3 regions of the Streptomyces sp. NPDC048484 genome follow, and region 1 is predicted to be linked to each of the others. Evidence: riboswitches for the same ligand, from Rfam matches in the RefSeq annotation. Region 1 holds a riboswitch; each other region holds the start of a gene.

Region 1 (7,514 bases):
GCGTTGAGCCGTGTCCGCGGAGAGGTGTTGATGACTCCGAAGGCGTTCGGCCCGATGAGACGCATTCCGTACGTACGCGCCTGGCGCACGAGTTCACGCTGACGCTCTCTGCCCCCGGGGCCGCTCTCGGCGTACCCCGCGGAGACCACGACGAGCCCCTGCACCCCGTGCTGCCCGCACTCCTCGACGGCCTCGGGAACCCGCTCGGCCGGGACGGCGATCACGGCGAGGTCGACGGGCTCGGCGATGTCCCGCACGGAACGGTGGGCCGGGACTCCGGCGAGTTCCTTCTCCTGAAGCGCCCCGTTCACCGCGTACAGGCGCCCCGTGAACCCCGCGGCCCGCAGGTTCTCCAGGATGCTGTGCCCCACTCCCCCGGGCGTGCGGCCCGCTCCGACGACCGCGACCGAACGGGGCGCCAGCAGCCGGGCCACGGAGCGCGCCTCCGCCCGCTGCTCCCTCGCCCGCTGCACGGCGAGCGAACGGTCGGTGGGCTCCAGATCGAACTCCAGGCGTACGACGCCGTCCTCGAAGCTGCGCTTCTGCTGGTACCCCGCGTCCGTGAACACCTTGATCATCTTGCTGTTGGCCGGCAGCACCTCGGCGGCGAAACGGCGGATGCCGCGCTCACGGGCGACGGCCGCGATGTGTTCGAGGAGGGCGGACGCCACGCCGCGGCCCTGATGGGCGTCCTGGACGAGGAAGGCGACCTCCGCCTCGTCCGCCGGGGCGGAGGCGGGCAGGCCGTCCGTGTCGATACGGTCGTAGCGTACGGTGGCGATGAATTCGCCGCCGACGGTGGCCGCGAGTCCCACCCGGTCCACAAAGTCGTGGTGGGTGAAGCGATGGACGTCCTTGGCGGACAGTCGCGGGTACGGCGCGAAGAAGCGGTAGTACTTCGACTCGTCGGACACCTGCTCGTAGAAGCTGACGAGGCGGTCGGCGTCGTCGGCCGCGATCGGCCGGACGCGCGCGGTGCCGCCGTCGCGCAGGACGACGTCGGCCTCCCAGTGAGCGGGGTACTCGTGCCGGTCCGACGGGGTCTGCATGGGGCCCAGAGTACGACTCCGGTCCGACAACGGCGGGGTCGCTGCCCGGCGATGACGGGGCCGTCGACCGTCGATGGCGGGCTCGCTTCCTGGCGATGGCGGGTTTGCTGCCCGGCGCGCCCCGGCAACGGGCAGGCCTGCGGTCCGTGCGGGCGCGTTCGCGTCCGGCCGGGGCACGGGGCAGTCTTGGGGTCCGCACCACTCGGGCCCCGCTTCACGTATGGAACACTGGTCTAGACAACCTTGAGACATCGAAGGGCAGCATCACATGGCTGAGCGCCGCGTCAACGTCGGGTGGGCCGAGGGCCTTCACGCCCGCCCCGCCTCCATCTTCGTCCGGGCGGCCACGGCCTCCGGCGTCCCCGTGACGATCGCCAAGGCTGACGGCAACCCCGTCAACGCCGCTTCCATGCTCGGGGTCCTCGGCCTGGGCGCCCAGGGGGGCGAGGAGGTCGTCCTGGCCTCCGACGCCGAGGGCGCGGACGCCGCGCTCGACCGCCTGGCGAAGCTGGTCGCCGACGGTCTCGACGAACTCCCCGAGACCGTCTGACCGCGCACCTCACCTACGGCGGAGCCGCGTCACCCGCACCCCGGGCGACGCGGCTCCGCCGTTCCTGTTCCTGCTTTTCGCGCGGGACCGGCGCAGCTGTTTCCGTGCAGATCCGTTCAGACGGAAATCACGCGCTCGACAATTCCGGTGACGCGGGAAATGGGCAGCAGAAATAAACTCCCGCCGAATACGCCTCTTTGTATACGGCGTCTCTGTTAATGCCGCAGGCTCGCCGTGTTTACGGGATGTTGCGAAGTCCTCACACGTTCGACGCGGCTCCCGCCGGGAAAGCGCAGCCGGTGCGCGGTCGTCGCCCGCTCGGTGTGCAGCGCCGTGATCGCCCGGGCCCGGTCGCTGTCACCACGGGCCACGGCGTCCACTATGGCCCCGTGCTCGGTCCAGGACTCGGCGGGTTGCGCGGGTGCTTCCACCGAGTACATCCAGGCGATCTTGTGCCGCAACTGGCCGAGCGTCGAGGTCAGCGCCTGGCTGCCGGAGGCCTGCGCGAGGGTCTCGTGGAACCAGCCCCCGAGCGAGCGCAGATCCTCGCTGTTGCCCCGCCTGGCCCGCTCCTGACCAAGTCTGACCAGACCGCGCAGGACCTTGAGGTGAGCCTCGGTGCGGCGCTGAGCGGCCCGGGCGGCCCCCAGCGGTTCCAGCAGCATGCGCATCTCCAGGAGGTCGGCGGCCTCATGCTCCGTGGGCTCCGCGACGCACGCGCCCGCGTGCCGGCGGGTGACCACGAAGCCCTCCGCCTCCAGGGTGCGCAGCGCCTCGCGTACGGGGACCCGCGAGACGCCGTAACGGCGCGCGAGCAGTTCTTCGGTGAGCCGGCTGCCGCGCTCGTAGACACCCGCGACGATGTCGTCACGGATCGCGGTGCATACCGAGCGCGCGGGAATACGCATGACCGAGCCTCCGCCTTAATCCCCGCGAAACGCGGTCGATTGACGCCTGTTCGGTGACTCTATTGCAGAGAACGGGAAATTCCGAAGGCAGCCCGAAATCCATGGCTATTTTTTGGACACACCGCGCCTCTGAACAGGCAGTCGTCCGGTGCGGCACGCGAAGGCCCCGGCTCGTGGTGAGCCGGGGCCTTCGACGGAGGTGCGGTGTGGTGCCGTGCCGCGTGCCGTGCTGTGCCGTGCCGTGCCGTGGGTCAGACGTTCACGCCGTGCGAGCGGAGGTACGAGACCGGATCCATGTCGGAGCCGTACTCCGCGGTCGTACGCGCCTCGAAGTGCAGGTGCGCCCCCGTGACGTTGCCCGTCGCCCCGGAGAGGGCTATCTGCTGTCCCGGAGTGACCGTCTGGCCCACCGAGACGCCGACGGACGAGAGGTGCCCGTACTGGGTGTACGTGCCGTCGGTCATCTTGATGACGACCTGGTTGCCGTAGGAGCCGCCCCAGCCGGCCTCCACGACGGTGCCGGAGCCCACCGCGTGCACGGCGGTGCCGCTGGCGGCGTGGAAGTCGATGCCGGTGTGGCTGCCGGAGGACCAGACGCCGCCGCCGGCCTGGTAGGAGGTGGAGACGTACGAGCCGGCGATCGGCGCGGTGTAGGCGTTGAGGCGCTTGCGCTCGGCCTCGCGGGCGGCACGGGCCTTGACCTCGCGCTCCTCCTCGGCCTTGGCCTTGGCCTTCGCCGCGGCCTCCTCGGCACGCTTCTTCGCGTCGGCCTCGGCCTTCTCGCGGGCGGCTGCCTGTTCGGCAGCCTGCCGCTGCGCGGCGGCCTGTGCGTCGATCTCGTCGGCGATCGAGTCGCCGATGGTGACGGCCTGGGTGAGGCCGGTCTGCTCGACGGCGCTCTCGGCGGCGAACGCCGGGGCGGCAGCCAGAGTGCCTACGACACCGGTGGTGGCGAGTGCGGCGACGCCCACCGTCCTGCGGGTCGTGCGCTGCATACGGCTGGGAAGACGGTGCTTCCCCGTGGCGCGGGTGAACGCCATGAAGTGGCTGGTCCTTTCCTTCCTTCTCGCCTACCGGGTTAGCTGACGGGTTCGGAGCAGGAAGGTCTCCTACGGACCCCCTTCGGGAAGGGCGTCCGATTCACCCCAGGGACTACACATGGGTCCCCGGCTCCCCTGGCTCGCGCCGTACGGGGACTCGGCGATGACTGTCCGGTGCCGCGGACGCGGCGCACTGCCTGACGAACAGCCGGAATGACGCTAAGCGGGGCCTCTTTCAATAGCCAAACGGATCACGACTTTTGTAGCGCACGCCACAGGGCAGACAGGCAACCTCCCTACCAATACGGACACAGCGGACGAACGCAGCGACCAGGACAGCACAGGAAGAAGGCCCGGGCAACTCATCAGTCGCCCGGGCCCCAACCGGCCACCGGCCTCTGTAGCGCCCGGCTGCCGGTCTCCGCTGTGTGCCGCTACCGGTCTCTGCTTCGTCCCGTTACCGGTCTCTACTCCGGCGCCACGACGCTGACTTCACCGATCCCGAGAGCCCTGACCGGCTCCTCGATCTGCGCGGCGTCACCGACGAGGACGGTCACCAGGCGGTTCACCGGGAAGGCGTTCACGGCGGCCGCGGTGGCCTCCACGGTGCCGGTCGCGGCAAGCTGCTGGTACAGCGTCGCCTGGAAGTCGTCCGGCAGATGCTGCTCGACCTGGTCGGCGAGCGTGCCCGCGACGGCGCCCGCGGTCTCGTACTTCAGGGGCGCCACGCCCACCAGGTTCTGCACGGCGACGTCGCGCTCGGCGTCCGTCAGGCCGTCTGCGGCGAGGGTGCGCAGTACCTTCCAGAGGTCGTCGAGCGCCGGTCCGGTGTTCGGGGTGTCCACGGAGCCGCTGATGGCGAGCATGGAGATGCCCGTCCCGTCCGGAGCGGAGCGCAGCACCTGGCCGAACGCCCGCACGCCGTAGGTGTATCCCTTCTCCTCGCGCAGGACGCGGTCCAGGCGGGAGGTGAGGGTGCCACCGAGGCAGTACGTGCCGAGCACCTGGGCGGGCCACACGCGGTCGTGCCGGTCCGCGCCGACGCGGCCGATGAGCAACTGCGTCTGGACGGCTCCGGGACGGTCGACGATGATCACCCGGCCGGTGTCGTCGGCGGTCACGGACGGCACGGGACGCGCCTCGGCCTGCGATCCGGTCCAGGTGCCGAGGGTGTCCCCGAGCAGCGCGTCGAGGTCGACATCGGTGAGGTCACCGACGACGACCGCGGTGGCCGTGGCGGGGCGTACGTGCTTCTCGTAGAAGGCGCGCACGGCCGCCGAGTCGATCGCGGTGACCGTCTCCTCGGTGCCCTGACGCGGTCGCGACATGCGCGAGGTCGCCGGGAAGAGCTGCCGGGACAGCTCCTTGGCGGCCCGGCGGGCCGGGTTGGCGGTCTCGTGCGGGATCTCGTCGAGCCGGTTGCGCACCAGCCGCTCGATCTCGCCGTCCTCGAACGCGGGCGCCCTGAGGGCGTCGGCGAGCAGGCCGAGCGCCTTGGGCAGCCGGGAGACGGGGACTTCGAGGCTGAGCCGGACACCGGGATGGTCGGCGTGGGCGTCGAGCGTGGCGCCACAGCGCTCCAGCTCGGCGGCGAACTCCTCGGCGGAGTGCTTGTCGGTGCCCTCCGAGAAGGCCCTCGCCATGATCGTGGCGATACCGTCCAGGCCCTTCGGCTCGGCCTCCAGCGGGGCGGCCAGGAGGACCTCGACGGCGACGACCTGCTGGCCGGGGCGGTGGCAGCGCAACAGCGTCAGGCCGTTGCCGAGCGCGCCGCGCTCGGGTGCCGGGAAGGCCCAGGGCCTGGCCTCGCCGGCCTGGGGCTGCGGGTGGAACTCCATCGTGGCGAGCTCGGTCACTTGGCCGCCTCCTCGTCGGTGTCTGCAGCTGCGGCGCTGGTGTCCTCGGCGGCGTCGGTCTCTTCGGGGGCGACCGGCTCGTAGACCAGCACCGCGCGGTTGTCGGGACGCAGGCGGGCCTTGGCGACCTCCTGGACCTCCTCCGCGGTGATGTCGAGGACCCGCTGGACGGCGGTCAGGGCGAGCTGGGGGTCGCCGAACAGGACGGCGTACCGGCACAGTTCATCGGCGCGGCCCGCGACCGTACCGAGACGGTCCAGCCACTCGCGCTCCAACTGGGCCTGGGCGCGCTCCATTTCCTCGGCCGTGGGCCCCTCCTCGGCGAACCGGGCGAGCTCCTCGTCGACGGCGGTCTCGATCACCGGGACCTCGACGTCGCCCGACGTCTTCACGTCGAGCCACCCCAGGGAGGGTGCTCCGGCGAGGCGCAACAGGCCGAACCCGGCCGCCACCGCGGTGCGGTCACGGCGTACGAGCCGGTTGTAGAGCCGGGACGACTCACCGCCGCCGAGGACGGTCAGGGCCAGGTCGGCCGCGTCCGACGCGCGCGTGCCGTCCTCCGGCAGCCGGTAGGCGGCCATCAGCGCGCGGGCCGGGACCTCCTCCTCGACGACCTCGCGCAGCTGCTCACCGATGGTCTCGGGAAGCGAACCGTCGCGCGGGGCGGGCTTGCCGTCGTGGCCGGCGACGGAGCCGAAGTACTTCTCGACCCAGGCGAGCGTCTGCTCCGGGTCGATGTCGCCGACGATCGACAGCACGGCGTTGTTGGGCGCGTAGTAGGTGCGGAAAAAGGCGCGGGCGTCCTCAAGGGTGGCCGCGTCCAGGTCGGCCATCGACCCGATCGGGGTGTGGTGGTAGGGGTGCCCCTCCGGGTAGGCGAGGGCGGTCAGCTTCTCGAAGGCGGTGCCGTAGGGAACGTTGTCGTAGCGCTGCCGGCGCTCGTTCTTGACGACGTCCCGCTGGTTCTCCATCGACTCCTCGTCGAGCGCGGCGAGCAGCGAGCCCATACGGTCGGCCTCCAGCCAGAGAGCGAGCTCCAGCTGGTGCGTCGGCATGGTCTCGAAATAGTTGGTCCGCTCGAAACTCGTCGTCCCGTTGAGCGAACCGCCCGCTCCCTGCACCAGCTCGAAGTGGCCGTTGCCCTTCACCTGGCCGGAGCCCTGGAACATCAGGTGCTCGAAGAGGTGGGCGAGCCCGGTGCGGCCCTTGACCTCGTGGCGCGAGCCGACGTCGTACCAGAGGCACACCGCGGCGACCGGGGTCAGGTGGTCCTCGGAGAGCACCACGCGCAGGCCGTTGGCCAGGCGGTGCTCGGTCGCTGTCAGGCCGCCGGAACCGGCCTCGGCTGTGGCCGTGTGACCCATGGGCATGTACGTCCCTTCGATCGCGGAAAACTGCTGAATTCCTGCTAGTCATGCCACTGTATGCAAGCGCGCGGACAGCTGGCGAAGTTCCCGCGTCGGCTACGCCGAGAGCGAGCACGCCGGCGACCTCGGCATCTCGTACGGTCGTACGAGCACGGACGTTCCCCGAGCCGGCGCCGGCGATCGGACGCGCGGCCGGCGAAGGGCGCGGGGTGGCTCCGTGCTCGCGCTCGTACCCCGGCGGGGACGGCGGTACGAGAGCCCCCGGCGCCCGCGCCGCCAGCGAGGCGGTAGCCTCCGGTGCCTCGCGCGGACGGCGACGCGGTAGCGTCCTGACACCTCCACAGCAGTCGGAGGCCGCGCTTCCGGAGCCTGTCGAGGCCGTCGCGATCGCGGTCTGCGGGGCCTGTTGAGGCGGTCGCGCACCCGGCCCGCGAGGTCCGTACGGACGGGTCGTGGTCCGCGTTGTCAGTACTCCGGTCCACAATGGACCGCGTCAGAACCCGTTCATGCCCAGGCAGAGACTGTGAAGGAGTCGCAGCAGCGATGGCCCGCCGCAGCACGAAGACCACGCGCCCCGATGACAACGCCGACTTCGAGGAGCGCATCCTCGACATCGACGTCGTCGACGAGATGCAGGGCTCCTTCCTCGAGTACGCGTACTCGGTCATCTACTCCCGAGCCCTGCCGGACGCCCGCGACGGCCTCAAGCCCGTGCACCGCCGCATCGTCTATCAGATGAACGAG
Region 2 (7,514 bases), on a different contig from region 1:
CGTTGCGCTCGATGACCGCGTTGGCGGCGGTCAGGATCGTCTGCGTGGAGCGGTAGTTCTGCTCCAGCAGGATCGTGGTCGCGTTCGGGTAATCCTCCTCGAACTGGAGGATGTTGCGGATCGTCGCGCCACGGAAGGCGTAGATCGACTGGTCGGCGTCACCGACGACGCACAGCTCGGCGGGCTGGAGATCGTCCTCCCCGGGCGGGATGTCCTCGGGGTGCTCGGCGGAGGGCGCGGCGGTGCCGACGAGCTCCCGGACGAGGGAGTACTGCGCGTGGTTCGTGTCCTGGTACTCGTCCACGAGGACGTGACGGAAGCGGCGACGGTAATGCTCGGCGACGTCGGGGAAGGCGCGCAGGAGGTTGACCGTCGTCATGATCAGGTCGTCGAAGTCCAGCGCGTTCGCCTCGCGCAGCCGCGATTGGTACATCGCGTAGGCCTGGGCGACAGCCTTCTCGAAACCGTCGCCCGCCTGGGCGGCGAAGTCCTCCTCGTCGATCAGCTCGTTCTTCAGGTTCGAGATCTTGGCGCTGAAGGACTTCGGAGGGAAGCGCTTGGGGTCCAGGTCCAGGTCGCGGCAGACCAGGGCCATGAGGCGCTTGCTGTCGGCGGCGTCGTAGATCGAGAAGGACGAGGTGAAGCCGAGCTTCTTGCTCTCGCGGCGCAGGATCCGCACGCAGGCGCTGTGGAAGGTCATCACCCACATGGCGTTCGCCCGCGGGCCGACGAGCTGCTCGACGCGCTCCTTCATCTCGCCCGCGGCCTTGTTCGTGAAGGTGATCGCGAGGATCTGGCCGGGGTGCACCTTGCGCTCGCCCAGCAGGTGGGCGATCCGGTGCGTCAGTACACGGGTCTTGCCGGAACCGGCGCCGGCCACGATGAGCAGGGGTGAGCCGTGATGGACCACCGCCGCGCGCTGGTTCTCGTTCAGCCCGTCCAGGAGCGCGGCCGGATCCATGAGCGGCCGGGGGGCGCCGTCACGGTAGTACCCGCCCCCGCCTTCGGCGGAGGCCTGTCGGCTCGGCGGCACGTCAAAACGCCCGCCGAACAGGTCGTCCGGAACCGGAACCGGATCCGGCGCCTCGTCCTCGGGCGGCGGCGGCTCTTCCTCATGACCCTGCGAGGGCTTGAGGTCCGCCAGGAAGCTGTCATCAAAGAGGCTGCTCATCGCTCTCCGAGTCTAGGCGCCCCCACTGACACCCTGCCGCCACCCCGGAAACTCGGCGGAATCCGACCGGCCGACCAGGACAAGCTCTCACTCACCATCACCACCTCACCACGGTCTGCGACCGACCGGTCGGGCCGGGACACACCCTCTCCACACCGCAGCCAACTCTGGCCGATTGACAGCCAACGGCGCGGAGTAGACGGAATTCACCACTCCACGCCACTGCCGCACCACTTCGGACAACTCACCCCAGACAATGACCAATTGACACCCAGAAGCGAAGCCCGAGACCCAGATAACGAAAATCTATCGGGCAAATCGCACATCAAACTTCACAGGAGCCACACGAATTGGCTAACTTTCGAGTAGGTCGCTCGACCCGCACCGGCGAACAACGCCGGGCCGAGCGGACTCCGCCGAATCCGGTACGCCCTCATGGCCTCCGGAACCGGGGACCCAACCGATCTTGGGGTGAATCGGTCCGACTCCCTCGCGGGACGAGGACCGTAGGGCAAACCTTCCGGAGCATTCGCCCGAACCCGACAGCTAACTCGGTAGGCGGATGACGGAAGGAGACGCCCTCGTGGCGCCACACCGCAAGTCGCGGCCCCCCAGTTCCATGGGCATACGGACGCCGGCCATTGCCACCGCGGCCCTGACCTCGGTGGCCCTGCTCTCCCAGACGGCGGACGCCTCGCCGGCCGCGGAGCCCGCCCCGAGCACTCCGAGCATGGAGGAAGTCCAGAAGAAGGTCGACGACCTCTACCAGCAGGCGGGTACGGCCACCGAGAAGTACAACGCGACCAAAGAGAAGACCACCAAGCAGCGCAAGCGCGTCGACACCCTCCTCGACGACGTGGCGAAGCGCACGGAGAAGCTCAACAGCGCGCGCGAGTCGCTCGGGTCCTTCGCCACCTCTCAGTACCGCACAGGAGCCTCCGCCCCCGACACGGCTCACCTCCTCCTCGCGGACGACCCGCAGGACTACTTCGACCAGACCCAGCTGATGAGCCGGCTGACCGCTCGGCAGCAGCAGGCCGTCGACGACTACGCGACGCAGCAGGCCGCCGCATCGAAGAAGCGGCAGGAGGCGTCCGAGGGCCTGGAGACGCTCACCACGACACAGAGCACGCTGAAGGCGTCCAAAGCTGACGTCCAGCGGAAGCTCGGCACGGCGCGCGAACTCCTTTCGAGGCTGACCGCCGAGGACAAGGCCCGGCTCGCGGCGATCGAGCGCGAGAGGCAGCAGGAGGCCCGCCGCAAGGCGGACGAACTGGCCCGGCAGCAGGCGGCCGACGCGGAGCGCCGACGCCAGGAGGCGGCGGCACGGGCCCAGCAGGCCCAGCAGGACACGGGCGCCACCACGAGTACGGGTACGGGAGCTGGCACAGGTACGGGTACGGGTACGGGTACGGGGAGCGTGCCGGGCTCCGATTCCGCAGCCACGGCCAAGGCCGCCAAGGCGCTCGCCTTCGCCCGCGCCCAGACCGGCAAGCCGTACGTCTGGGGCGCGAGCGGCCCCGGTTCGTACGACTGCTCCGGGCTCACCCAGGCCGCCTGGAAGGCCGCCGGTGTCACCCTTCCGCGCACGACGTGGGACCAGGTCGAGACCGGCACGACGGTCTCCGTGGACCACGCCCAGCCCGGTGACCTCGTCTTCTTCTACGACGACATCAGCCACGTCGGCATCTACATCGGCGACGGCATGATGATCCACGCCCCCAAGCCGGGTGCGTACGTCCGCGAGGAGTCGATCTACTACATGCCGATCCACAGCGTGGTGCGACCGGCGTAAGGACACCGCTCGCAGGCCGGGAGCCGGACAACAGCCTCCGCCTTCCGGCTTCTCGCTTCCGGTACTTTCCGGCGCCTTCCGGCTGTCGCTCAGGTCCAGAGCAGCGCGATGAAGATGTTCACCGTGGTCAGTCCGCCCACCAGGCCGAACAGCCCCTTCTCCACCTTCTCCTCGTCGCGTTTCACGTAGACGAGGCCGAGGATCACGACCAGCAGGGCCAGTTTCACGCCGATCTTGATGTTGTTGACGGTCTGGTCGTCGGCCTGGTTGAGGCCGACGAGGACCGCGCCGGTGACCAGCATGGTCAGTGCGCCGTGGAGCATGGCGGGGGTGAAGCGGGCCGTGCCGTCGCCCATGGCCTTCATCTGGGTGAGGAAGCCGCCCAGCAGGGAGGCGATGCCGATGATGTGCAGGGCGACGAAGACATGAATGAGTACGTCCATGAGCCCGGACCCTAACCGGACGCCCGCACCCCGCCTCGCACCACCCCGGCCGCCACAGCGTCGCGGCTGTGTGCCCAGCACCCCTGCCAGAGCCAGAGCCAGAGCGCGAACCGCATAACGCGAAGCCCATCGTGGCGCGGGCCCCGTAGCACGGTCTTTTCCGCCGTTCCCCCACAACGCACGCATCGGTCACCCCAGCACGCCAAGTCGATGGCGCCGGGTCCGGATCACGGTCGCATCCGGTCACCTCATGCCCGACTGTCACCACTTCCGTACATGCCGTTACCAACGGCCCACCGCCAGGTTTAGCGTCCTTCCCCAGGTGACCGGCTCCCCACCACAACCGCCCGGGTCAGGGGCGGCAGTCGGCACCACCGCCAGAAAGGTCCGGCGGCGGTCCGCTCCCCCTGTGCGGGCCGCCGCCGGACGTGCAACCGGCCCTTGAAACCGCCGCCGTGGACGTACCAGCGCCTCGGCGGCCGCACGGAAGGAACGTGGATCGCACGTGGCAGCGCACCGCAAGCCCAGGCAGCGCTCACTCGGCGGCGGTACGGCCCGCACCGCCTTCACCATCGCGCTCGTGGGCGCGGCGAGTGCGACCGGCTTCGACGGGACGGGGGTTGCCTCGCCCGACCTGACGCCGGCGCAGGTGAAGGCCAAGGTCGACAAGCTGTACCAGGAGGCGGAGGTCGCCACCGAGAAGTACAACGGGGCCAAGGAGAAGTCCACGAAGGCGGCCGACCGGCTGGGCACCCTCCAGGACGAGGCCGCACGCAAAACAGAACGGCTCAACTCCGAGCGTGACGCACTCGGTTCGTTGGCGACCGCCCAGTACCGGGGCGAGGGTATCGATCCCTCACTGGGGCTGCTGCTCTCCTCGAACCCCGATCAGTACCTGGACGGGGCCGCGTTCGCCGAGCGGGCCGGCCACCGGCAGGCTTCAGCGGTGTCGCGTGTACGCACCCAGCTGCGCGAGATCGAGCAGTTGCGCGGCGCCGCACACGTCGAACTCACCTCGCTCAAGGCACGGCAGGCGGATCTGAAACGGCACAAGAAGACGGTCACCGGGAAACTGGGCGAGGCACGCCAACTGCTGTCGCGGCTGTCGGACGAGGACCGGGCGCGTATCGGCGCGGACGACCCGGACACGGCACGTGCCTCGCGTTCCGGCTCGGCCCCACGCGGCCTCGGCGCGGGCTCCGCCACGACCGCCCCCGGCTCCTCCTCCCACTCCCGCTCGGCGGCGGCGGTCTCGTACGCCTACGGGAAGCTCGGCAGCCCGTATGTGTGGGGTGCCACCGGCCCCGACGCTTTCGACTGCTCGGGGCTGATGCAGGCCGCGTTCCGCGCCGCGGGCATCTCACTGCCCCGGACGACGTACGCGCAGATCAACGCGGGCCGACGCGTCTCACGTTCCGAACTCCAGCCCGGTGACCTGGTGTTCTTCTATTCGGGCATCAGTCATGTGGGGCTGTACGTGGGCAACGGGCAGATGGTCCACGCGCCCAACCCGTCGGAGCCGGTGCGGGAGGCGCCGGTCGACGAGATGCCGTTCGCGGGGGCGACTCGCGTGACGTGAGCGGCGGGACGGGGCTGCGGGCGTCACGTGAACCGGGCCTGGTCGTGCCGTCAGAGCCCCTGCCACTCCCCTTTGGCTCTCTAACCGGCCACCTCATTGGCCCTGTCCACGGAACCGTTCCCGGACCAGGCTCACGGCTATGACCACACCTGCCGACGCCACAGCCACAACACCCACTGCCACCACCCCCACCCTCGCCTCTGCCCCGTCCCCTGCCCCTGCCCCTGCCCCTGCCGTCATGAAGCCCGTCGACTACGTTCACGGCTACTCCGCCCACGAGTCCCGCCGCCTCGGCGACCAGGCCGACACCCTCGCGGAACTCCTCCACGCCGGTACGGCGTATCCACCGGGCAGCAAGGTCCTGGAGGTCGGCTGCGGCGTGGGCGCTCAGACGGTCCATCTGGTCGCGGCAAGCCCGCAGGCCCGTTTCACGGCGGTGGACATCTCGGCCGACTCACTCGCCGCGGCCCGCGCACGGGTAACGGCCGACCGCCCCCGCGCCTCCGTAACCTGGCATCAGGCCGACCTCTTCGACCTCCCCTTCCCGGAAGCCACGTTCGACCACGTCTTCGTCTGCTTCGTGCTGGAACACCTGGCCGACCCGCAGCGCGCGCTCACCGCTCTGCGCCGCGTCCTGCGCCCCGGCGGCACCCTCACGGTCATCGAGGGCGACCACGGTTCGGCGTTCTTCCACCCCGACAGCGCGGACGCCCACGCCGCCATCGGCTGCCAGGTCCGACTCCAGCGCGCGGCCGGGGGAAACGCCCTGCTGGGCCGCCAACTCCACCCGCTCCTCACCACCGCCGGATACCAAGGGGTCACCGTCCGCCCCCACCCGGTCTACGCCGACCGCTCCCGCCCGCCCCTGGTCGAGGGCTTCACCCGCAACACCTTCATCACCATGATCGAGTCCGTACGGGAGGACGCCCTGGCCGCGGGCCTGACGACCCCCGAGGCCTTCGACCGCGGCGTGACGGACCTGTACCGAACGGCGGGCGAGGACGGCACCTTCCACTACACGTTCTTCAAGGCCGTGGCCGTTAACCCGGATTGGCCACCATCGCCGCGCGCCAGTCGCTGAATTCGTTGCAGCCGGGCTGACTCTTCAACGGCTCACGCGCGCAGCGGCGGGGCCCGAAGCACGGGGCTCAGGCGTCGGCGTTCAGGTGCGGCCGGTGTACGCGACGAAGGCGGCCCAGGCGTGCGCCGGGGCCGCGAGCAGGGGGCTCCGAGCGCCGCGGAACCTCAGCAGCATGCCGGCCTCCTCTCGTCGCGCACAAGGGCATCCGTGTGATCACACACGCGCCCCCGGACGGCCATACCGGTCCGCAGTGTGGCCGGGTCGCACCAGCCGTCAGACCAGCCGTCACACCAACCTGCGTGCCGTCGCCCACCTCGTCAGTTCGTGCCGGTTCGACAACTGCAGCTTGCGGAGGACGGCCGAGACGTGGGACTCGACCGTCTTGACGGAGATGAAGAGCTGCTTGGCGATCTCCTTGTACGCGTATCCCCGGGCGATGAGGCGCAGGACCTCGCGTTCGCGCTGGGTGAGTCGGTCGAGGTCCTCGTCGACGGGCGGGGCGTCGGTCGAGGCGAAGGCGTCGAGGACGAAGCCGGCCAGGCGGGGCGAGAAGACGGCGTCGCCGTCCTGGACGCGGAAGATGGAGTCGACGAGATCCGCGCCGGTGATCGTCTTCGTCACGTAGCCGCGGGCGCCGCCCCGGATCACACCGATGACGTCCTCGGCGGCGTCCGACACGGACAGCGCGAGGAAGCGGACCGGTTGCTCGGCATCGGACATCAACGGCGAGCAGCGGCGCAGTACTTCGACCCCGCCGCCGCCCGGCAGGTGCACGTCGAGGAGGACGACCTCGGGGCGCGTCGCGGTGATGACCGTGACCGCCTGGTCGACGTCCGCGGCCTCGCCGATCACCTCGACACCGGTCTGCTCGGTCTGCCCGATCTCCGCCTGGACTCCGGTACGGAACATGCGGTGGTCGTCGACGAGCACCACACGCGCCCGCCGCCCTGGCGCGGAACCCGCCGGGTCCTCGGCCGCGCCCGCGCCGGTCGCGCCGACACCGGTCGCGCCGGCGTTCGGCTCGACCGCTCCGGTCGGTTCGTTCGCGTCGCTCATGTCTCCGCCCTCTCCATCTCCAGCTCGACTTCCGTGCCGCCGTCCGGCACCGCGCGCAGCCGGGCCGTACCGCCGTTGCGCTCCATGCGGCCGATGATCGATTCTCTGACGCCCATGCGGTCGGCGGGTATCGCGTCCAGGTCGAACCCGGGGCCGCGGTCCCGGACCGACACGAAGACGGTCCTCCCCTCGACCTCGGCGAAGACCTGCACCGCGCCGCCCTCGCCACCGTACTTGGCCGCGTTCACCATCGCTTCCCTCGCGGCCTGCATCTGGGCGCCGGTCCTGTCGTCGAGCGGGCAGTCGCCGACGACCACGACCTCGATGGGGACCCCGTGCTTGTCCTCGACCTCCGCCGCACTGCGCTTGACGGCCTCGGCGAGGGTGTC
Region 3 (7,514 bases), on a different contig from region 1:
GCCGGTCCTTGATCGCCCTGATGGTGTCCGAGACCCGGTCGACGTCACGGTCCGTCGGGCCGCGTCCGCTCGCCACCAGACAGACCCGCTTGGCGCCGCCCGCGAGCCCCGCGGCAGCGGCCTGGGAGGCCTGGTCGGGCTTCAGCCACGTGTACTTCAGGATCTCGGCCTTCGAGCCGAGCCGTTGTGAGCAGTAGGAGCAGTCCTCGGGACACAGGCCCGACTTCAGGTTGACGAGGTAGTTGAGTTTCACCCGCCGGCCGAACCACTGCCGGCGTACCTTGCCGGCCGCGGCCACCACATCGAGGAGTTCTTCGTCGGAGGTGGCCAGCACGGCCAGTGCCTCGTCGCGGGTCGGCAGCTCGCGCCGAAGCCCCTTGTCCACCAGCGTGTTCAGCAGGTCCATGAGGTCCGATCCTGGCCTATCCGACCGCGCCGGGCCAAGGAGGGACCGGACAACAGAGACGGTTCGACGTGTGGGTATTGCCACATCATGGGCGGCTGGTGATCCCGCTAGGGTCTGTGCGTTGCCTACAAAAGGCAGTGGGGACGGCCGGGCGGAAGGTCATGTGTCGGGACCCCATGGGACACCCTCACGTCATGGCCCGGAGGACACATGACCCGATCGCCGTTCGAGTGGATCGACGAGCAGGCGCGGGCGCGCCGCCGGGCCGGACTCGTCCGCACTCTGCGTCCCCGCGCCGCCGACTCCACGCTCCTCGACCTCGCCGGAAACGACTATCTGGGCCTGGCCCGGCACCCCGAGGTCACGGAGGCCGCCGCGCGGGCCGCCCGGGCATGGGGCGGCGGCGCCACCGGATCCCGGCTCGTCAGCGGGTCGACCGAACTGCACGCGGAACTGGAGTACGAGCTGGCCGCGTTCTGCGGCTTCGAGTCCGCCCTCGTCTTCTCATCGGGCTACGCGGCCAACCTCGCAGTCGTCACCGCGCTCGCGCCGCACGGCTCCCTCATCGTCTCCGACGCGGGCAACCACGCCTCGCTGATCGACGGCTGCCGGCTGGCGCGCGGTACCACCCAGGTGGTCGCCCACGCCGACCCCGAGGCCGTCCGCAAGGCGCTGGGCACGCGCACCGGGCCCGCGATCGTCGTCTCCGACACGGTCTTCTCGGTGGACGGCGACGCGGCCCCGCTGGCGGAACTGGCCGCCGCCTGCCGGGAATCCGGCGAACCAGGCACACCCGGCGCGGCCCTGGTGATGGACGACGCGCACGGTCTGGGCGTCCTCGGTGACGGCGGGCGGGGCGCCGCCTGGTCGGCGGGGCTCGCGGGCGCGCCCGACGTCGTCACCACCGTCACGCTGTCGAAGTCGCTCGGCAGCCAGGGCGGCGCCGTCCTCGGACCGGCCCCCGTCATCGACCACCTGGTCAACGCGGCCCGTACCTTCATCTTCGACACCGGTCTGGCCCCCGCGGCGGCGGGCGCGGCCCTGGCGGCCCTGCGTCTGCTGCGCGGGGAACCGGAACGGGCCGCACGCGCACGTGCGGTGGCGACGGCTCTGTACGCGCGCCTGACGGCTGAGGGCCTCGAAGCCGTACGGCCGGACGCCGCGGTCGTCTCCGTGCGCGCCCCCTCCCCGGAACAGGCACTTCGCTGGGCCGCGGACTGCCGTGAGGCGGGTCTGGCCGTCGGCTGTTTCCGTCCCCCGTCGGTGCCGGACGGCATCTCACGGCTGCGGCTCACCGCCCGCGCGGATCTCACCGACGCGCAGCTCGACCGGGCCGTGGGCGTGATCATCGAAGCGCGCCGATAAACCCCTCCCAGGCCGCCGGGGCGAAGAGCAGGGCGGGCCCCGACGTGTTCTTGGAGTCGCGCACCGCGAGCAGGCCGGCCCATGGGCCGGAGCCCGGACGGGCCGTCTCGACGCAGTTGTTCATTCCCGTGCTGTGGCTGCTGCGCTGCCACAGCACACCGGGCAGACGCGTGCTGGAAGGTAAGTACCGAGGCATTGCGGGCATGGTGCCTCCTCATGTGCCGTCAGCTACACCGGCGATGAAATCCAACGTGTCCTCGGGCGAAAGGGCGTGGACCTGAAGGGCGTTGAAGGCCTCGCCATAGGCCCGGAGGTCTGCTTTGTGTTCGAGATAAAGGCTACTCGTCAAGTGGTCGAGAACAACCACATTCAGATCAGATCTGTTCGGAAACGAAAAAATTACGAAGGGCCCGGTGACTCCGACATGGGCCCCAACTCCGAAAGGAAGCACCTGAATCCGCACGTGAGGAAGGTGCGCGGCCTCCTGGAGCCGGTCCAGCTGCCGCGCCATGACCTCCGGTCCACCGACGGTCCGCCGCAGCACCGCCTCGTCCAGAACGGCACTCAGCCGGAGCGGTGTGTTCGAACGGAGCACGTCCTGACGTGCGAGGCGGACCTTCACCAGTACCTCCACCAGCGCGTCGCCCTTGCCGTCGGGCGCCCCGCCCACAGCGGCCCGTGTCACCTCCCGGGCGTACTCCGGCGTCTGCAGGAGGCCCGGCACGACGGAGTTCTCCAGCGTGCGCATCGCGCCGGCCTGCGACTCCAGGCTGATGAAGTCGCTGTACGTCGACGGCAGGAGGCCCCGGTAGGCGTGCCACCAGCGCTGTCGGCCGTCGTCGTCCGAGCCCGCCAGCACGACGAGCAACTCGTGCAGTTCCGGGTCCCGGACGTCGTACGCTTCCAGGAGCAGCCGTACGTCCGCGGGCTTGACCCCGCTGCGGCCGGTCTCGATCCGGCTCACCTTCGACTGGTGCCAGCCGACGAGCTGGGCCGCCTCACCGCTCGTGAGGCCCGCGAGGGCGCGCAGGGCCCGCAGTTCGGCGCCGAGTTTCCGTCGGTGCACCGCGGGGCCGTACTGCATGGCCGTCTCCTTCCGACCGTCGCGCGGACGCTATGGCGCCCGGCGTCACGCCGACGGTAGAGGACAAACCGGGTGGCCGCCCAAATACGGTCGAGCGTCGCAGAGTTCACCGCTTCGAGGGACAGATATATGCATATCCTGGTGGATCGGCACCGTGAACGCCGAGGTGATGGCACTCTGGCGCAAGCACCAGTTCGGGACCGCGCTCGAAGTCATCCGCTTCGGTCGGACTCCGGTCCCGTGGGAAAGGGACGACGTCGCATGGCAGACCGCCAGGAAGCATCCGTCACTCTGCCGAGCGATCCCGCCTCGGTCTCCGCCGCCCGGTCGTACGTCACCGACGTCCTGGCCGAATGGGGACTTCCGTCCGACTCGGAGGCCGCCGACACGGTCCGGCTCATCGTCTCCGAGCTTGCCACGAATGCCGTACAGCACACCTTCGGGCTGTCACCCACCTTCACGGTGGACATCGAGCTCGACCGTGACGAACAACTGCGCATCGGGGTGACCGACAGCCACCCGCGGTTTCCGAAACGGCTGCCCGCGGCCGTCCAGCAGGACAACGGTCGCGGCATGGTCATCATCCGATGGCTGACCGCGGAGTGGGGCGGCAAGCTCACGGTCCTGCCCACCAGAGAGGGCGGAAAGACCGTGTCCATCGTGCTGCCCTGGACGGCACCGGCGGAGCCGGCACGGGCCGACTGAGCCTCGCCACCGCCACCGGCGCGGGCTACCTGTCGTCCGAGTCCTTGTCCACGGCCCGCTTCACCAGATACGGCATGACCTCCCACAGGCCGGTGCACAGGGCCAGCGTGGTCACCCCCGCCACGATGCCTTCGGTCCGGCCCACCGCCACGTCCACGACGAGCAGCACGGAACCGGAGAGCGCGAGCGCGAGCACGGCCAGGCCGACCTGCGCGAGACGGGACGAAGCATTCACGATCTGGGGCTTGGCGCCCCTCCGGAACAGCCGGCGGTGCAGGGCGGCGGGCGCTGTGAAGAGCGCCGCCGCCAGCACCGAGAGCAGCAGCGTGACCACGTACGTGGTGCGCTGCACCGTGTCGAGGGACGGGAACCGCGGGGTGAAGGCGAGGGTCAGCAGGAAGGCGAAGAGGATCTGGACGCCGGTCTGGGTGACCCGCAGCTCCTGCAGGAGCTCGTTGAAGTTCCGGTCGGCGCGCTCAAGGCGGGTCTCGTTGCGCTCCTCGTGGTGATGCGGTTCGGCCATAGGTGAACGAGTAACCACTCAGCCGCCGAAATCACGTCCGGCCCCTCACGGGGTGGCCGCGGGGATCCCCGCGGCCACCCCGTGGGCAAGATCACCTGACGCGGCCGTACCAGACGCTCTTCGTCCAGATCTTCTGGAGCTTCACCACGTCCCCGGTCTTCGGGGAGTGCCAGATCCGGCCCTTCCCGGCGTAGAGGCCCACGTGGTAGACGTTCCGGCCCGAATGGAAGAAGACCAGGTCCCCCTGCTTGCGGCTCGAAGAGGAAACATGCTTCGTCTTGTTGTACTGGGCCGCCGCCGTGCGGGGCAGGCTCTTGCCGGCCTTCTTGAACGAGTAGAGCGTGAGGCCGGAGCAGTCGAAGCGCTTGGGCCCTGCGGCGCCGTACTTGTAGGGGGAGCCCTTCTTGGAGGCCGCCACCTGAAGTGCCTTTGTCGCGTGAGTGGCCGCTTCCGCGCCGGACGCGAAGCCCGGTGCCACGATGCCACCGCCGACAGCGGCGATGGTGAGGACCGATGCCGTACCGGCCCTGCTGAACAGCGACGGGACACGATTGAGCGCAGTCATGCGCAACCCTTCGTCAGCCGCCTGTGAAGGATGACCTGTCGGATTCGGGCTGGCGAAGTTGCCCGGCCGCTGCTGCGGCTTCACCCCAAGGACCACTCGGATCTCTCCGGCGGCCCGTCGTGCCTGGGTCCTCCACTCCTGCCGATGCACTTCTGTCGACCGGTCATCCGGGCAGCGGCAGGACTCGGCGTCCGCCCGGACCGCCCCGCCGCTTCTGGCGGGGGCTTGTCGTCGGAAGGGATCTTGACGCACTGATGTGCCAAAAGCCGAGCGGAATCGGTGCTTTGTGGGCTTACTCACCACTCACCCATTCGGGTGGACAGCCCTTTCTATGGAGGGGTGTCGAGGGTCCTGAGGACCTCCGCACCAGCACCGGAATGGTTGATTCCGCCCCGGAGGTACGCGCGTTGCGCAACTCCGGGGGGTCGGAAAGTACAGCCGCGAATACGCCATCCGGGGGTACACCGTCTGGTCCGTTTCGGTTCCGGCCCGGACGGCTCGTCAAATCCCTGCGTGACGCCGGGCCGGCGGGCGTACGTCAGGTGCCGGAGCCGGGCGGCAGGGCGACCCGGCCCGCCCGGCGTTCACCGTCCAGGATGCGCAGGGCCCGTGCCAGGGTCGGTGCGTGCACCTCGTGTTCGCCCCGCTGGTGCATCAGGGTCAGGGCGTCGCGCAGCGCTGAGGCCCTGCCGACCAGCGCCTGGGCCGCGCGCAGTCCGCGGTAGGTGTCGCCGGAGTGTGCCGGGTTGATGCGGCCGATCAGGTCGACCACCTCCAGGTAACGGTCGATCAACTCGGCCTCGGCCCGGGTCAGCGCCGGCAGCGGGGGCAACTCGGGCGGGAGCACGGCCGGTTCACCTCGCGCCGGATGTGCCGAGGGTCGACTTGCGGCTCGGGACGATCCGGTCGACCAGCCCGTACTCAAGGGCCTCCGGGGCATCCAGAATCTTGTCCCGCTCGATGTCCACCGAGATCCGCTCCCGGCTCTGCCCTGTGTGCTGAGCGAGCAACTCCTCCAACTGCGCACGGGTACGCAGCAGTTCGTCGGCCTGGATGGCCAGGTCGGACGCCTGCCCCTGGACCGGCTCGGAGAACGACGGCTGGTGGATCAGCACGCGGGCGCCCGGCAGCGCGTACCGCTTGCCCGGCGTGCCCGCCGCCAGCAGCACCGCCGCGGCCGACGCGGCCTGCCCCAGACAGATCGTCTCCACCTCGCAGCTGACGAACCGCATCGTGTCGTAGACGGCCGTCATCGCGCTGAACGAGCCGCCGGGGGAGTTGATGTAGAGCGAGATGTCCCGGTCGGGCGCCTGGTACTCCAGGTGCATGAACTGAGCCATCACGTCGTTCGCCGAGGTGTCGTCGATCGGCGTCCCGAGGAACACGATCCGCTCTTCGAGGAGCTTGGAGTACGGGTCCATGGTCCGCGTCCCCGAACTGGTGCGCTCGGTGAACTGGGGCAGGACGTAGCGGGCGGACGGTCGGGTCATGACACACGCCTCCTCCGGGAGAGATCCTGTAAAAATGTACAGGACGTACATGACGTTATGATGGGGAGCAGATTCTAGATCCACAGATCACAGCAGGTCAGAACGTGTTTACGCTGATCGTGAAGCAGGTTTCTCTCACGGCCATCCGGCATGTTCAGGCAGCCGCGTCGTCCTCGAAGCCGAGCAGAACCGTGAGGTGATCCGAGGCGGCGCGCAGGTCCTCGGGGCAGCACAGCCGACCTGTGCACGGAGCGACAGCAAGGGCCGTAGCCGCCGGCGCCGCCCCCGGCTCCGTGGTCGAAGGCCCGAGTGGGCCGAGGGGACGGTCGGCGCCGAAAGCCGGCCCGCCCGGGAGTCTGTCGGCGCCGTAGGCCTGCACGTCGATGACGGGTCATCAGGGAGAGAAACGTCCGGGACACTGCAAGTTGCGCGACGCCCGGTGCTCCTGTCGGGCGACGGACGTCCGGTCGGTGTTGAGGGTGCGCATCTTCCGAGGGCGGGGGCTGGCGGCACGGGTGTGGTTGCTCCCGTGCCGCGCGGCGCCCTCGTGATGTCAGGCGGTGCGCTTCACGTGGCGGACCAGCCACATCAGCAGGGCGTCCAGGTCGGCGGCGGCCGAGAGGACCCGGTCGACCGCCTCGGGGGTGTGCAGCCACTGGTCGCAGCCGAGGGGTCGGGCGGCGATCAGCGAACGGTGGCGCAGCAGGTGCGTACGGGAGTGGTCCGTCGGATAGCCGCGCGGGGGGCGTTTCATCACGTCCCCGGAGATGTCGTAGCCCTTCTTCCGTACGTCCTCGACGATGGCGGACAGTTCGCGGCCGCTGCCCTCGGAGGCGACGGCTTTGCGGAACGTGTCCACCTGGCCGGGATCGGGGTACCACCAGGCGCCCTGGATCCGCAGGCCGTCCAGGTCGAACCGGAGACCGATCTCGATCTTGCGGGCGAGCCGGATCACCGCGCTCTGGTGCTGCCACCACCAGGAGTCGGTGCGGTAGTGCCAGACGGAGAAGTCCTCGTACCGGGGGTCGGTGTCGGCGACCTCGTTGAGCAGGGCGATCATCGGCTGCCGGACCAGGCGCTCGCGGTCCGCGCGGCAGCGCTCGCGGATCGCCTGGGTCGGCTCGCCCTGGAGCTGCCACAACACGTCCATGGCCTGCTCCGGCCAGCCGGTGAACTGTTCGCGCATGCGCGGAGGGTAGCTCACCCGTGATCCGCGCGCGGAGAGCGAGACGGGCAGGGAGGCGTAACCCCAGACGTGGTGGAGGTGTTGCGGCAGGGCTCGCCGGCCGGTTCGGACTCCTCCTCCGGCTCGGGGCCCCCGCCGCCCTGCCCAGCACCCGGCACGGGCTCCTCGACTCCGCCATCCGCGTCGTCAG

The links. Region 1 has a riboswitch for cyclic di-AMP ahead of AB0D14_RS24465 (M23 family metallopeptidase). Riboswitches for the same ligand answer to the same signal wherever they lie in the genome.
Positions count from the first base shown of each region.
Region 2: linked by a shared signal. The riboswitch ahead of AB0D14_RS11570 (NlpC/P60 family protein) and the one ahead of AB0D14_RS24465 (M23 family metallopeptidase) in region 1 are both predicted to bind cyclic di-AMP.
Region 3: linked by a shared signal. The riboswitch ahead of AB0D14_RS04215 (C40 family peptidase) and the one ahead of AB0D14_RS24465 (M23 family metallopeptidase) in region 1 are both predicted to bind cyclic di-AMP.

Region 1 is NZ_JBEZJY010000024.1:80,174-87,687, forward strand. Features, by position in the region: gene AB0D14_RS24450 (GNAT family N-acetyltransferase) at 1-1,049, opposite strand, end outside; gene AB0D14_RS24455 (HPr family phosphocarrier protein) at 1,318-1,599, shown strand; gene AB0D14_RS24460 (GntR family transcriptional regulator) at 1,815-2,507, opposite strand; gene AB0D14_RS24465 (M23 family metallopeptidase) at 2,759-3,547, opposite strand; cyclic di-AMP (ydaO/yuaA leader) riboswitch at 3,560-3,720, opposite strand; gene AB0D14_RS24470 (pitrilysin family protein) at 4,015-5,403, opposite strand; gene AB0D14_RS24475 (pitrilysin family protein) at 5,400-6,767, opposite strand; gene AB0D14_RS24480 (DNA topoisomerase IV subunit A) at 7,314-7,514, shown strand, end outside.
Region 2 is NZ_JBEZJY010000009.1:101,026-108,539, forward strand. Features, by position in the region: gene pcrA (DNA helicase PcrA) at 1-1,171, opposite strand, end outside; cyclic di-AMP (ydaO/yuaA leader) riboswitch at 1,576-1,748, shown strand; gene AB0D14_RS11570 (NlpC/P60 family protein) at 1,755-2,966, shown strand; gene AB0D14_RS11575 (hypothetical protein) at 3,056-3,409, opposite strand; gene AB0D14_RS11580 (NlpC/P60 family protein) at 3,915-4,988, shown strand; gene AB0D14_RS11585 (L-histidine N(alpha)-methyltransferase) at 5,227-6,069, shown strand; gene AB0D14_RS11590 (response regulator transcription factor) at 6,355-7,125, opposite strand; gene AB0D14_RS11595 (PspC domain-containing protein) at 7,122-7,514, opposite strand, start outside.
Region 3 is NZ_JBEZJY010000003.1:195,487-203,000, forward strand. Features, by position in the region: gene bioB (biotin synthase BioB) at 1-406, opposite strand, end outside; gene AB0D14_RS04190 (8-amino-7-oxononanoate synthase) at 617-1,771, shown strand; gene AB0D14_RS04195 (DUF397 domain-containing protein) at 1,752-1,976, opposite strand; gene AB0D14_RS04200 (helix-turn-helix transcriptional regulator) at 1,986-2,855, opposite strand; gene AB0D14_RS04205 (ATP-binding protein) at 3,117-3,560, shown strand; gene AB0D14_RS04210 (DUF6328 family protein) at 3,586-4,083, opposite strand; gene AB0D14_RS04215 (C40 family peptidase) at 4,175-4,648, opposite strand; cyclic di-AMP (ydaO/yuaA leader) riboswitch at 4,652-4,838, opposite strand; gene AB0D14_RS04220 (hypothetical protein) at 5,187-5,495, opposite strand; gene AB0D14_RS04225 (ATP-dependent Clp protease proteolytic subunit) at 5,503-6,138, opposite strand; gene AB0D14_RS04230 (DUF2461 family protein) at 6,692-7,324, opposite strand.